Regions from separate parts of the Bacillus sp. SH7-1 genome, predicted to be linked through region 2. Evidence: riboswitches for the same ligand, from Rfam matches in the RefSeq annotation. Region 2 holds a riboswitch; each other region holds the start of a gene.
What was found. Region 2 has a riboswitch for thiamine pyrophosphate ahead of thiM (hydroxyethylthiazole kinase). Riboswitches for the same ligand answer to the same signal wherever they lie in the genome.

Region 1 (4,555 bases), on a different contig from region 2:
TACAGTATTTGTATTGTAAATGATTAAACAACAGATTAAACCTAAAAAGGCTAAGTATTCAATTAAGAGAGGTATATTGATATTGCGTGGCATACAATTTACCTAACTAAATATGGCAGTGGGTTTACTGCATTTGTTTTTTCAAAATTCCATTCTCCATTGTGTAATTCAAAATGAAGATGTTGCCCGTATGAATGACCTGTGTTTCCCATATGACCTACTAATTGTCCAGCTTGTACTTGATCGCCAGCTTGTACAGTGCGATCTTTCATATGAGCATAGACTGTTGTATATAGTTTCCCGTTTAGTTGATGAGCGATGAACACAACATTGCCATAGCTAGCTGAATAATATGATTTCACAACTTTACCTGCAGCCGCAGCTTGGATAGAGACATTACCCTGAGCTGCAATATCTATCCCATAATGCATTTGTTCCCAGCGCATATCAAAGGTTGAGCTAATTCTTCCTTGAGTAGGGAATTTGAAAACTGCTGGAATGGAAGTAGGTTGAGCTGTTTGAGTTTGTGATTGCGTTTGATTTTGCACCACATAATGCTTTGCTACATATCCGTATCCTGTGCCAAAACGAATTTTATACCAAGTTCCGACAGTTTCCACTACTTGTATTTGTGTACCATTTTGTAATGAACCAAGTAGTGCACTACTTGTACTAGCATTGCTACGTACATTAAGTTTAGGTGTTGCAACTGTGTATTTCGTATTATTTTGAACTGTGATGCCTTTTACTAAAGGCTGTGAACCATTAGACACGAATGCCTTTTGTACGTAACCTGTTTTGCCATTATGTAAAATTTTATACCACTCACCTTTTTCTTCTTGAATGGTAACGAATTTCCCATTTGGTAATACATCTAAAATTGAAGATTCTAAATTAGGTTCAGAACGAACGTTTAATGCATTGGCATTAACGATGTATTGATTATTAGATTGAAGTTTGTTTTTTAGTAGAATAGCATCTTTTTGTACGTAACCTGCTTTATTATTAACAGATACTTTATACCAGTCATTAGTTGTTTCAAGTATATTCACTTTCGTATTAAAGCGAATTGTATCAATTGATGAGCTATTTGCGTTATCTTGTGTATGTAAGGCTACTTGATCGACTTTGACATATCCAGTTTTCACGTTAGATAATTGTTCAGCGTTGGCTGTTTGTACAGTTGTTTCTCCCATAGAAGGAAGTAAAGAGGCAATTGCGACAGTAGTTGCTGTTAAAGCAGTAGCTTTCATATTCATATAATAGAGACCTCCTCTAGTTGTATAGTTGTAATTTTATTATAGTATAAAGATATAATATAGTGGGTGTATTCACATAAATGTAATATGAAATCAATAAAAAAATAAATTTTTTGAGGATAATGATTCCTTATTATCCAATTAATTAGGATATTAATTTCTAAGATAGAATATAAGTATTAAATAGTTTTGTTATTTTGTTGACAATTGAGAAAATTAAAACAGTTGATGATGTCTTATTACGGTGTTATACTGACAGTGATAATTTCATAGTTTGCTAGGAGAGCTGGTGTTGCCAGCTGAGAGTAGGCCGTAAGCCTTTGATCCTTTTCATTACCTGATCTAGATTATGCTAGCGTAGGGAAGCAATTCGGACACTAATAATGAGTCCCGTTTCTTTGCGTATAGAAACGGGGCTTTTTTATTTAAAAATTTCATATTGAAACCACTAGGGGTGCTTGTTGTGCTGAGAGAGGAATAATCCTTAACCCTTACAGACCTGATCTAGGTAATACTAGCGAAGGGAAGTGGAGCAACGAATAAATTATAATTTTATTTGCTGTAACCACTTCTTATTTAGAAGTGGTTTTTTATTTAGATATATGAATTGAAAGGGGATAGAGAAATGAAATTTTGCGATAGATTATTAGAAACTGTACAACCAGTTTGGGAGATGAGTCATAATCATCCGTTTGTAGTAGGTATGGGAGATGGCACGTTAGAAAAAGATAAGTTTCAGTATTATATTATCCAAGATTATTTATATTTGTTAGATTATGCAAAGCTATATGCGATTGGTGTTGTAAAGGCAACGAATCCACAAGTAATGGGGAAATTTGCTGAACAAATTGATGGAATATTAAATGGAGAAATGACGATCCATAAACAGTATGCAAAAAGACTTGGAATTTCTATAGAGGAGATAGAGTCTGCCAAACCATCTGCTAAAAATTTAGCTTATACAAATTACATGATGTCTGTATCTCAAAATGGCACACTTGCGGAATTAATAGCAGCACTTCTTCCGTGTATGTGGAGCTACTGGGAAATTGGAAAGCGTTTAAATGATATTCCTGGAGCAAGAGATCATGAGTTCTTTGGTGAGTGGATTCAAGGATATAGTTCTGAAGAATACGGTAACCTTTGTATTTGGTTAATAGATTTATTAAATGAAATGGCAGTTGGAAAGTCTGGAAAAGAGCTAGATCGATTAGAGGAGATTTTCCTATATTCCAGTCGATTTGAATATTTATTCTGGGATATGTCCTATCGTAAGGAGATGTGGGGATTTGAGGAGCAAGAACATACTACAGTTTCATAATGTTTCTTTTCATTATGATGAGAAGCCAATCATCAATGAATTAAATGCTTCTATACAAGATAAAGAGTTTGTAAGTATTATCGGACCGAGTGGATGCGGGAAAAGTACTTTATTTCGCCTTATTACAGGTTTAGAAGAAGCAAGTACGGGACAGATAGAGCTGACAGAAACAAAGAGCCATCCTGTAGGGTATATGCCCCAAAAAGATATGCTCCTGCCATGGAGAACGATTATTGAGAATGCAGCTCTGCCGCTAGAGTGCCAAGGTGTACAGAAGAAAGAAGCACAAATAAAGGCAAAGGAACTGTTACATAAATTTGGCTTACAAGGGTATGAGACAAAATATCCGAAAGATTTATCTGGCGGTATGAGACAACGCGTATCTTTTATTAGAACTTTATTAACAGGCGGGGAGATATTGCTGTTAGATGAACCGTTTAGCGCGTTGGATGCTTTAACGAAGGCATCTTTGCAAGAATGGCTGTTTGAACAATGGAAAGAGTGGGAAAAAACAATTTTATTTATCACTCATGATGTGGAAGAAGCATTATTTCTTTCTAATCGAATCTTCGTTGTAGAAAATCAACCGATAACTACTTTAACTGAGAAGATTGTACCGCTTGATCGTAACCGGACAAGAAAAGATTTATATAAGCCTGAAGTGTTAGCGCTTAAAGATGAGCTTCTTAGTATGTTACAAAGGCAGGTACTCGTATGATGAACCGGTTGAAGGAACTTTTACCTGCCCTTACACTTTCTAGTATTTTACTTGTCATGTGGGAAATAGGCGCAAGAATTGTAGATGAGATGTACATTTTACCGTCACCATCTGCAATTGTAATGAAAATATGGAAACTAAAAGATATATTATTTACGGTTCATTTGCCGGCAACATTATATGTCGTTTTAATAGGGGTGGCTATTTCTATCCTACTTGGGGTAGGGCTAGCGATGTTAATGAATGCGAGTAATTGGATGGAGAGAGCATTTTATCCATTATTAGTTGCCTCACAAACGATTCCTATTACTGCGCTTGCTCCGCTTTTCGTTTTATGGTTTGGATATACCATCTGGAGTAAGGTTGTTGTTACGGTTTTAATTACGTTTTTCCCAATTGCGGTCAATACGTATGATGGACTGCGCAGTACGAAAAAAGAATGGGAGGAGCTTTTAGTTACGTATGGGGCAACGAAAAAGGATGTTTTTCTTAAATTAAAATTGCCGTCTGCTCTTCCTTATTTTTTCTCAGCTTTAAAAATAGCAGTTCCGCTTAGTGTAATTGGGGCGGCAATTGGTGAATGGCTCGGTGCACAAGCGGGGCTAGGATATTTCAGTAAGAGAATGATGACGCAGTTAGACGGAGCAGGTGTATTTGCCCCTATTATATTGTTATCATTATTAGCTATTTTCTTCGTCATACTTATTTCGGTATTAGAAAAGAAATTCATTAGTTGGAGGAAGCATTCATGAAATTTTTAAAACGCATCTTTGTGTTTACATTATTAGTTGCAATGATTGCTGGATGTTCTAGTAATTCAGCATCAGATAAGAGTAAAAAAGAAAAAGAAATAACGGTCATGCTTGATTGGTACCCAAATGCGGTACATAGCTTTATTTATGCAGCGATTGAAAAAGGTTACTTTAAAGAAGAAGGAGTAAAGGTGAATATTAAATTCCCTTCCAATCCGACTGACCCATTAACTTTAGCAGCTGCAGGAAAAGTAACGGTTGGCTTATATTATCAGCCAGATGTTGTCATGGCAAAAGCAAATGAACAAATTCCAGTGAAATCAATTGGAGCTGTCGTACGTTCACCATTAAATCATGTTGTATCGCTGAAGTCAGCAGGCATTCAATCGCCAAAAGATTTAGAGGGGAAAACAGTTGGATATTCTGGAACACCTTTAAGTGAGATGTATTTAAAAACGATGGTAAAAGAAGCTGGTGGTAATCCAGATACAGTGAAAGTAGTCGA
Region 2 (4,555 bases):
AATTGCCGTAATCGCTTCCCAGCAAGCAATTACAGCTAGTCCTATATCAGCCGCAACAGTTGCACTTTTAGCAATGTTAGCTGACTATAAAATCACCTTATTAGATATTTTAAAAGTAAGTATCCCTTCTACTTTCATCGCTTGTATGGTAGCTGCATTTGTTGCTAGCAAAATGGGGAAAGAATTAAATGAGGACCCTGAATACTTGAAACGATTAAAAGAAGGAATGATTCCTAAGATTGAAGAGAAAAAAGAATTTATTGGTGTAAAAGGCGCTAAATTATCAGTTATCCTTTTCCTAGTAGGAACTTTTCTTGTCGTACTTCTCGGTTCATTTGAAGCACTTCGTCCAGGATGGATGGTTGATGGAAAGTTAGTTCGTCTTTCCATGCCAAACACAATTGAAATGGTTATGTTAACGATCGCAGCTCTTATTATTATTTTCTGTAAACCAAATGTAGAAAGCATCGTGTCTGGTAACGTCTTTAAAGCGGGTGCAACAGCAGTTGTTGCTATTTTCGGTATTGCTTGGATGGGAGATACTTTCTTTAACGGAAACTTAAATATGATTCAAGGATCAATTCAGCACCTAGTAACAAGTGCACCATGGCTATTTGCCATCGCATTATTCATTCTATCTATTTTACTATATAGCCAAGCAGCAACAGTACGTGCTTTAATGCCTCTTGGATTATCACTCGGTATTCCACCAGCACTACTAATCGCTATGTTCCCTGCAGTAAATGGATACTTCTTCATTCCAAACTATGGAACAATCGTTGCTGCCATTAACTTTGATCGTACTGGTACAACTGGCATTGGAAAATATGTTTTAAATCATAGCTTTATGATTCCAGGCCTAATCGCAACATTCACTTCTATCGGAATTGGAATGCTCTTAATTTCAATTATGTTTTAAAGAAAAAGCACAAATCCAAAGTTTTAAAGGGTTTGTGCTTTTTTAATCAAACGTTTGTTTAAATATTTTTAACTGTCCATTCTTCCATTATATTCTTTACTATTTGCGTGAAGTACCCTTTCTCTATAAACTCTTACTTACTTCCTCTGCTAGCTTCTTCGTACTTTCATACGCAGATTCCGCTAAACTAATGGCAGAAATAACAGAAATACCGTCTGCACCTGCCTCTATAACCGAAGCGGTATTTTCAATTGAAATGCCACCAATCCCGACAATCGGTATTATAATTCCTTGTTCTCTAAAATGAGCTAAACCTTTCGTTCCTTGCACCGCTTTCGTATCTTTTTTCGTACTCGTTGGGAAAATAGGGCCAACACCTAAATAATCCGCTCCATTTTCAATTGCCCAGCGTGCTTCTTCAATTGTATGTGTAGATACACCGATAATTTTGTCCCCCATTTTTTCACGAACAGAAGTAATTCCTTCATCATCTTGTCCAACATGCACGCCATCTGCATCTAACTCGAGAGCTAGTTCCACATCATCATTTACGATGAATGGTACACCGTACTCCTTACAAATTGCTTGTAGTTCTTTTGCGAAACAAATACGTTTCTCTCCCGTTAAAGCGCCTTCCCCCTTTTCACGAAATTGAAAGATTGTTATACCGCCTTCAAGTGCATCTCTCAATACTTGCAGTGGATCCTTCGTACAATTGTTACTTCCCATAATAAAATATACTGATAACAACCTGGACATTTCTGCCTTTGAAATACGCGACATTTATTTTCCCTCCTTACTATATAACCTCAATCTTCCCATACTTCTCTATATCACCCGAAGTCGTATTCGCTAACTGATTTAAAAATTCAATTTGGAAACTACCAGGTCCCTGCTCTACTGTCTTAGCAGCTGCTAGTTCCGCGGCTACACCATAAAACGTTAATGCAGCTACTGCTGCCTTTACATAATCCTTTTCTACCGCTACAAATGCTCCTATTACAGAAGTTAGTAAACAACCAGTTCCCGTAACTTTCGTCAAAATAGGGTGACCATTTCGAATAACAATAGTTCGCTCTCCATCTGTAACAACATCTTCTTTTCCAGTAATCACCGCAACTGTATTCAATTCGTCCGCTGCCTGCTTTGCAATACTTACGACATTACCATTTCCAGCACCAGCGTCTACCCCTTTAATTTCCCATCTCTCATTAATAACGTTCGCTATTTCAGCTGCATTTCCGCGAATAATTGCTAACTCGATTTCAGCCGGAATATGTCTCGCAACTTCTGTTCGATAAGACGTTGCTCCTGCACCAACTGGATCAAACAGTACTGGTACATTGTTCACATTTGCTGATTTACCGGCAAGTAACATCGCTTCTACTTCTTCCGGACGAAGTGTTCCCATATTTAATACTAATGCTCCAGCAATGCTAGCCATTTCTGCCACTTCTTCTTTTGCATACGCCATTACAGGTGATGCCCCTAATGCTAATAAACCGTTAGCTGTAAAATTTGTGACAACAACATTTGTAATATTATGAACGAGCGGATTAGATTCTCTCACCAAATCCACTACTTTGCTAATTTCTTTCATATTCATCCTTCTCATCCCCTAACTATAGTGATGGGAGATACACAAAAAGGCACTTTGCGCGTACGCAAAGTGCCTGAACATGTGCTTTTACACTCTCCCTACGCTGGCATTATCCAACAGGTTCAAATGGTCAATGACGGATTAGTCATACTCTCAGTTTGCATCCACAAACTCCCATGTGTTTATTATTCATCTACTTCAAAGTCTACTCTTATTCTAGTAAAATAACAAGTTCTTTACTTTTCTATTTAATATAGAAGCAACCTATAAAACAATAAGCATAATCAAGTGAAACTTTAATCAGTGAGTGTTTTGTTCATTCCACTAAAAACAGCTCAAATATGGAGCGAAACTGAATCTCAAGAAGATGTATGCTATAGTTAACGTATGGAATTTTGAAAGGATGTTTTTAATATGTCAAAAAGCGTTGTAATCGCTGAAAAACCTTCCGTTGCACGTGATATTGCGCGTGTACTGAAGTGCGAAAAAAAAGGAAACGGCTACCTTGAAGGTAGTAAATATATTGTAACTTGGGCTTTAGGACATCTCGTTACACTAGCTGATCCAGAAAACTATGATGTGAAATATAAAAAGTGGAATTTAGAAGATTTACCGATGCTACCTGAACGTTTGAAATTAACGGTTATTAAACAAACAGGGAAACAATTTAATGCTGTAAAAAGTCAGCTTCTTAGAAAAGATGTAAATGAAATCATTGTAGCAACAGACGCTGGCCGTGAAGGAGAATTGGTCGCTCGTTGGATTATTGATAAGGTTCGAGTTAACAAACCAATCAAACGTCTATGGATTTCATCTGTTACTGATAAAGCAATTAAAGATGGTTTCGCAAATTTAAAACCAGGTAAAGCATATGACAATTTATATGCTTCAGCAGTTGCGCGTTCAGAAGCTGACTGGTATATCGGTCTTAACGCGACTCGAGCTTTAACGACTCGCTTTAATGCCCAGCTGAATTGCGGCCGTGTACAAACACCTACTGTCGCTATGATCGCTAATCGTGAAGATGAAATAAAGAACTTCAAAGCTCAAACTTACTACGGCATTGAAGCTCAAACAACAAATCAATTAAAACTAACTTGGCAAGATGCAAACGGTAATAGCCGTAGTTTTAATAAAGAAAAAATTGATGATATTGTAAAAAATCTAGATAAACAAAATGCCACTGTTGTGGAAATTGATAAAAAGCAGAAGAAATCATTCTCTCCTGGTCTTTATGATTTAACTGAATTACAGCGTGATGCAAATAAAAAGTTTGGTTATTCTGCTAAAGAAACATTAAACATTATGCAGAAGTTATATGAACAACATAAAGTGCTAACGTATCCTCGTACAGATTCACGTTACATTTCATCTGATATCGTTGGAACACTTCCAGAACGTCTAAAAGCGTGTGGCGTCGGAGAATACCGTCCTTTAGCACATAAAGTATTACAAAAGCCTATCAAGCCTAATAAATCATTTGTTGATGATAGTAAAGTAAGTGATCATCATGCAATTATTCCAACAGAAGGATATGTTAACTTCTCAGCCTTCACAGATAAAGAGCGTAAAATTTATGATCTAGTTGTAAAACGTTTCTTAGCTGTTTTATTCCCAGCATTCGAATACGAGCAACTAACGTTACGCACAAAAGTCGACAATGAAACGTTCATTGCACGCGGAAAAACAATTTTACATGCCGGTTGGAAAGAAGTATATGAAAATCGCTTTGAAGATGATGATGTAACTGATGACGTAAAAGAGCAACTTTTACCTCGCATTGAAAAAGGCGATACATTAACTGTAAAGTTAATTATGCAAACATCAGGTCAAACGAAAGCACCTGCACGTTTTAACGAAGCAACTTTACTTTCAGCAATGGAAAATCCTACAAAATATATAGATACGCACAATAAACAACTTGCTGATACATTAAAATCAACTGGTGGATTAGGTACTGTAGCAACACGAGCTGATATTATCGATAAGCTATTCAATTCATTCTTAATTGAAAAACGTGGTAAAGATATTCACAT
Region 3 (4,555 bases), on a different contig from region 2:
TTCACGATGGCGATGGCAGCGACTGGATATGGTTTCTTATACGGACTATGGCCAATTGCTTGGATTATCATTATGTCGGTATTTTTATATAAAATTTCTGTGAAAACAGGTCAATTCGATGTGATTCGTGCATCTGTATTATCCATTACGAATGACCATCGTTTACTCGTTATTTTAATCGGTTTTTCATTCGGAGCATTTTTAGAAGGGGCAGCAGGATTTGGTGCACCAGTAGCGATTACGGCAGCACTTCTTGCAGGGCTTGGATTAAATCCTTTATATGCAGCGGGTCTTTGTTTGATTGCAAATACGGCACCAGTAGCGTTCGGAGCGATGGGAATTCCGATTACCGTTGCTGGACAAGTAACAGGTATTGATCCACATAAAATCGGACAAATGGCTGGACATCAATTACCGTTCTTATCATTATTTGTTCCATTCTTTATCGTATTTTTAATGGACGGGTTGAAAGGGGTAAGACAAACGTGGCCTGCTTTACTTGTAGCAGGTAGCTCATTTGCAATTACACAGTTCATTACAGCGACATTTTTAGGGCCGGAACTTCCGGATATTACATCGGCACTTGTAAGTTTAGTTAGTTTGGCGCTGTTCTTAAAAGTATGGCAACCGAAAGAAATTTATCAATCCGGGCAAGCAAATAGTGAAGTAGCAGCAACAACGACAGCAGCATCGATGCCGAAATTAACGTTTGGAAAGGTAGTGAAGGCATGGTCTCCATTTATCGTATTAACGGTTATGGTAGTCATTTGGAGCCAAAGTTTCTTTAAAGCATTATTTGCTTCAGGAGGCGCGTTAGAAAGTCTTGTATTTAAGTTTGAAATTCCAGGATTGCACAATTTGGTAATGAAAGCAGAGCCAATCGTAAATAAACCGACGCCTTATGAGGCGATTTTGAAGCTTGATGTATTATCAGCAACTGGAACAGCGATTTTAATTGCTTGCATCATTTCCATGTTTATTTTGAAAATGAATGTAAAAGATGCAGTAGTGACATTTAAAGAAACGTTAAGCGAATTAAAAATGCCAATTCTATCTATTGGATTCGTATTAGGATTTGCATTTATCGCAAACTATTCTGGTCTATCTTCTACTTTAGCGTTAGCACTAGCAGGAACTGGCGGATTATTCCCGTTCTTCTCACCATTCCTAGGCTGGATTGGCGTATTCTTAACAGGTTCCGATACGTCAGCGAATGCATTATTCTCAAATCTACAAGCAATTACAGCACAACAAGTTGGCGTATCTGAAGTGCTTCTCGTTGCAGCAAATACAACGGGCGGTGTAACAGGTAAAATGATTTCTCCGCAATCAATTGCGATTGCTTGTGCGGCAGTTGGACTTGCTGGAAAAGAATCAGATTTATTCCGCTTTACAGTGAAGCATAGTTTATTCTTCGTAATTATTGTTGGTATTATGACGTATGTACAGGCATATTATTTAACGTGGATGATTCCGTAAAAAGCAAAAGAATTAAACTTTGCATTTTTCAGATTATCGTGTATGATGGGAAAGTATTGAAAATTAAATCAGTGATAAACTAGGGGTGCCTAACGTATGCGTAGGCTGAGAGAGAAGCGCGTGATCTTCTTAACCCTTTGGACCTGATCTGGCTCGTACCAGCGTAGGGAAGTTAACGGCTTTACATAATGATGTCTTTTATGAGCCAGGTCCTTATTTTTTTATGGACCTGGCTCTTTTTATTTTGGCATACGCTGGCCATATCTCGTCCTTGTCACGAACAGGGGAGGCAACAAAGGTTATGAAACAATCTGTTTCAGCTGAGCAAATTGAATTGAAATCGAGTTTACCAGGGAGTAAGAAAGTATATGTGGATGGACCACGCGCAGGTATGAAAGTGCCGATGCGTGAGATTGAACAAAGCGAAACGAACGGCGTCTCAAATCCACCAATCCGTGTGTATGATACGAGCGGTCCTTATACGGATCCGGCGTATACAGTGGAGCTGGAAAAGGGGTTGCAGGCGCCGCGCCACTCTTGGGTTCTAGAGCGCGGGGATGTAGAGGCATATGAAGGGCGCGAGGTGAAACCAGAGGATGACGGTGTGAAAGTGGCTTCGAAACATACACCTATTTTCCCGCAAATGGATCGCCAGCCGCTTAGAGCGAAGCAAGGTGCAAATGTTACGCAAATGCATTATGCGCGTAATGGCATTATTACGTCTGAGATGGAATACGTTGCGATTCGTGAAGGCGTAGAGCCTGAGTTTGTTCGTAAGGAAATTGCGGAAGGTCGTGCCATTTTACCAGCGAATATTAATCATCCGGAAGCAGAACCGATGATTATCGGGCGTAATTTCCACGTGAAGGTAAATGCAAATATCGGAAACTCTGCTGTATCTTCTTCTATTGCGGAAGAAGTAGAGAAGATGACGTGGGCTACTCGCTGGGGGGCAGATACGATTATGGATTTATCTACAGGTAAAAACATTCATACGACGCGTGAGTGGATTATTCGTAATGCGCCTGTACCAGTTGGAACTGTGCCGATTTATCAGGCGCTGGAAAAGGTAAATGGAATTGCAGAAGATTTAACGTGGGAAGTGTATCGTGATACGTTAATTGAGCAAGCGGAGCAAGGCGTGGATTACTTTACGATTCACGCTGGTGTATTACTTCGTTACATTCCAATTACGGCAAAGCGTACGACAGGTATCGTTTCGCGTGGTGGTTCGATTATGGCGCAGTGGTGTTTATTCCATCATAAAGAAAACTTCCTATATACTCATTTTGAAGAGATTTGTGAAATTATGAAGCAGTACGATGTTTCGTTCTCTCTTGGAGATGGATTACGTCCAGGTTCGATTGCAGATGCAAATGACGAGGCACAATTCTCTGAGCTTGAAACACTTGGTGAATTAACGAAAATTGCTTGGAAACATGATGTGCAAGTGATGATTGAAGGACCTGGACATGTACCGATGCATTTAATTAAAGAGAATATGGAAAAAGAGCTTGATATTTGTCAGGGTGCGCCGTTCTATACACTTGGGCCGTTAACGACAGATATTGCACCAGGTTATGACCATATTACATCGGCGATTGGAGCTGCGATGATTGGCTGGTTTGGAACGGCGATGCTTTGTTATGTAACGCCGAAAGAACATTTAGGATTGCCAAATAAAGATGATGTTCGCACGGGGGTTATTACGTACAAGATCGCTGCACATGCAGCTGATCTTGCGAAAGGGCACAAAACAGCTCATCAGCGTGATGATGCACTTTCAAAAGCTCGTTTTGAATTCCGTTGGCGCGATCAATTTAATTTATCTTTAGATCCTGAGCGTGCGATGGAGTATCACGATGAAACACTGCCAGCAGAAGGCGCGAAAACGGCTCATTTCTGCTCCATGTGTGGACCGAAGTTTTGTAGTATGAGAATTTCACATGATATTCGTGAATATGCGAAAGAAAATGATTTAGAAACGACAGAAGCAATTGAAAAGGGGATGAAAGAGAAAGCGAAAGAATTTAAAGACACTGGTAGTCATTTATACCAATAACACGTTACACCTCTTTACTTGATTGATCACAATGTAGTACCTAACTTAAATATAGAAGAAGCCCCCTTTGCTAAGACGGTAGCAAAAGGGGCTTCTGTCGTTTATAGGGTGAAGAAGAGGTGTACCCAGTAGTATAAGAGGAATAATGTGACGACTGTTGTGAGAGGAATAACGATAAGGGATACACTTAAATAGTCTTTCCATTTTACTTTAATTTTGTTTTGTTTCAGTATATACATCCAAATGAGGGAAGCTAGCGTACCGATTGGTAATAATAGTGAACCGATGTCACTACCAATAATATTTGCGAGGTAGATAGTTTTTAATGTGACTGGGTCTAGTCCCATTTCTGTTAATGTAATTGTACCAATCATAAGTGCAGGGTGGTTATTGAAGACGTTAGAGAGGAGGGAAACGAGCCCGCCCATCGTAAAGCTAGCATAGAGTAGATGTTGACTTACAACTGGTTCAAGCCAATTTACAAGTGCTGTTGTTAATCCTGCGTTGTGAAGCCCGTAAATAATGACGTACATAGAGAAGGCGAAAATTAAAATGTGCCACGGTGTCTTTTTCAAAATGTCGACAGGATTTGTTCGTAAGTAGTACCATCTCCAGATGAGAAGAACGAGTGAGCCGAGTACTGCAACAATTTCAATTGGAATAGATAAGAAGGATGCGACGAATAGAAGACAGCGCATAAGGAATACGAAGCCTAATACTTTCAACATAAATCTTGTCCGTTTTTGTTTCGTATCAACAGAATTTTTTCCTTTTAACGGATGGAAGTTTTTTGTGAAGAATATTTCTTCGATATCATATGAAGAAACAGGTAATCTTTCTGGTAGTTTTTTCTTTAAAACTGTGTACATAAGCCATGACATAAACAATAGTCCTAATGTTGCAGGTACAAACATCATAGCAGTATGCATATAAAGAGTCATATTCACGATATTTAATGCGATTAAGTTTACGATATTACTTACACCAATTGGTGCACTAGATGCAGTAGCAATT

Region 1: linked by a shared signal. The riboswitch ahead of tenA (thiaminase II) and the one ahead of thiM (hydroxyethylthiazole kinase) in region 2 are both predicted to bind thiamine pyrophosphate.
Region 3: linked by a shared signal. The riboswitch ahead of thiC (phosphomethylpyrimidine synthase ThiC) and the one ahead of thiM (hydroxyethylthiazole kinase) in region 2 are both predicted to bind thiamine pyrophosphate.

The regions. Positions count from the first base shown of each region.
Region 1 is NZ_QNUD01000006.1:121,605-126,159, reverse strand. Features, by position in the region: gene DN390_RS06245 (hypothetical protein) at 1-93, opposite strand, end outside; gene DN390_RS06240 (SH3 domain-containing protein) at 99-1,259, opposite strand; TPP riboswitch at 1,529-1,640, shown strand; TPP riboswitch at 1,700-1,802, shown strand; gene tenA (thiaminase II) at 1,885-2,580, shown strand; gene DN390_RS06230 (ABC transporter ATP-binding protein) at 2,549-3,298, shown strand; gene DN390_RS06225 (ABC transporter permease) at 3,298-4,050, shown strand; gene DN390_RS06220 (ABC transporter substrate-binding protein) at 4,047-4,555, shown strand, end outside.
Region 2 is NZ_QNUD01000024.1:99,781-104,335, reverse strand. Features, by position in the region: gene DN390_RS19780 (anaerobic C4-dicarboxylate transporter family protein) at 1-919, shown strand, start outside; gene thiE (thiamine phosphate synthase) at 1,043-1,702, opposite strand; gene thiM (hydroxyethylthiazole kinase) at 1,719-2,525, opposite strand; TPP riboswitch at 2,598-2,707, opposite strand; gene topB (DNA topoisomerase III) at 2,934-4,555, shown strand, end outside.
Region 3 is NZ_QNUD01000003.1:203,375-207,929, reverse strand. Features, by position in the region: gene lldP (L-lactate permease) at 1-1,479, shown strand, start outside; TPP riboswitch at 1,551-1,666, shown strand; gene thiC (phosphomethylpyrimidine synthase ThiC) at 1,781-3,541, shown strand; gene DN390_RS01940 (arsenic transporter) at 3,643-4,555, opposite strand, start outside.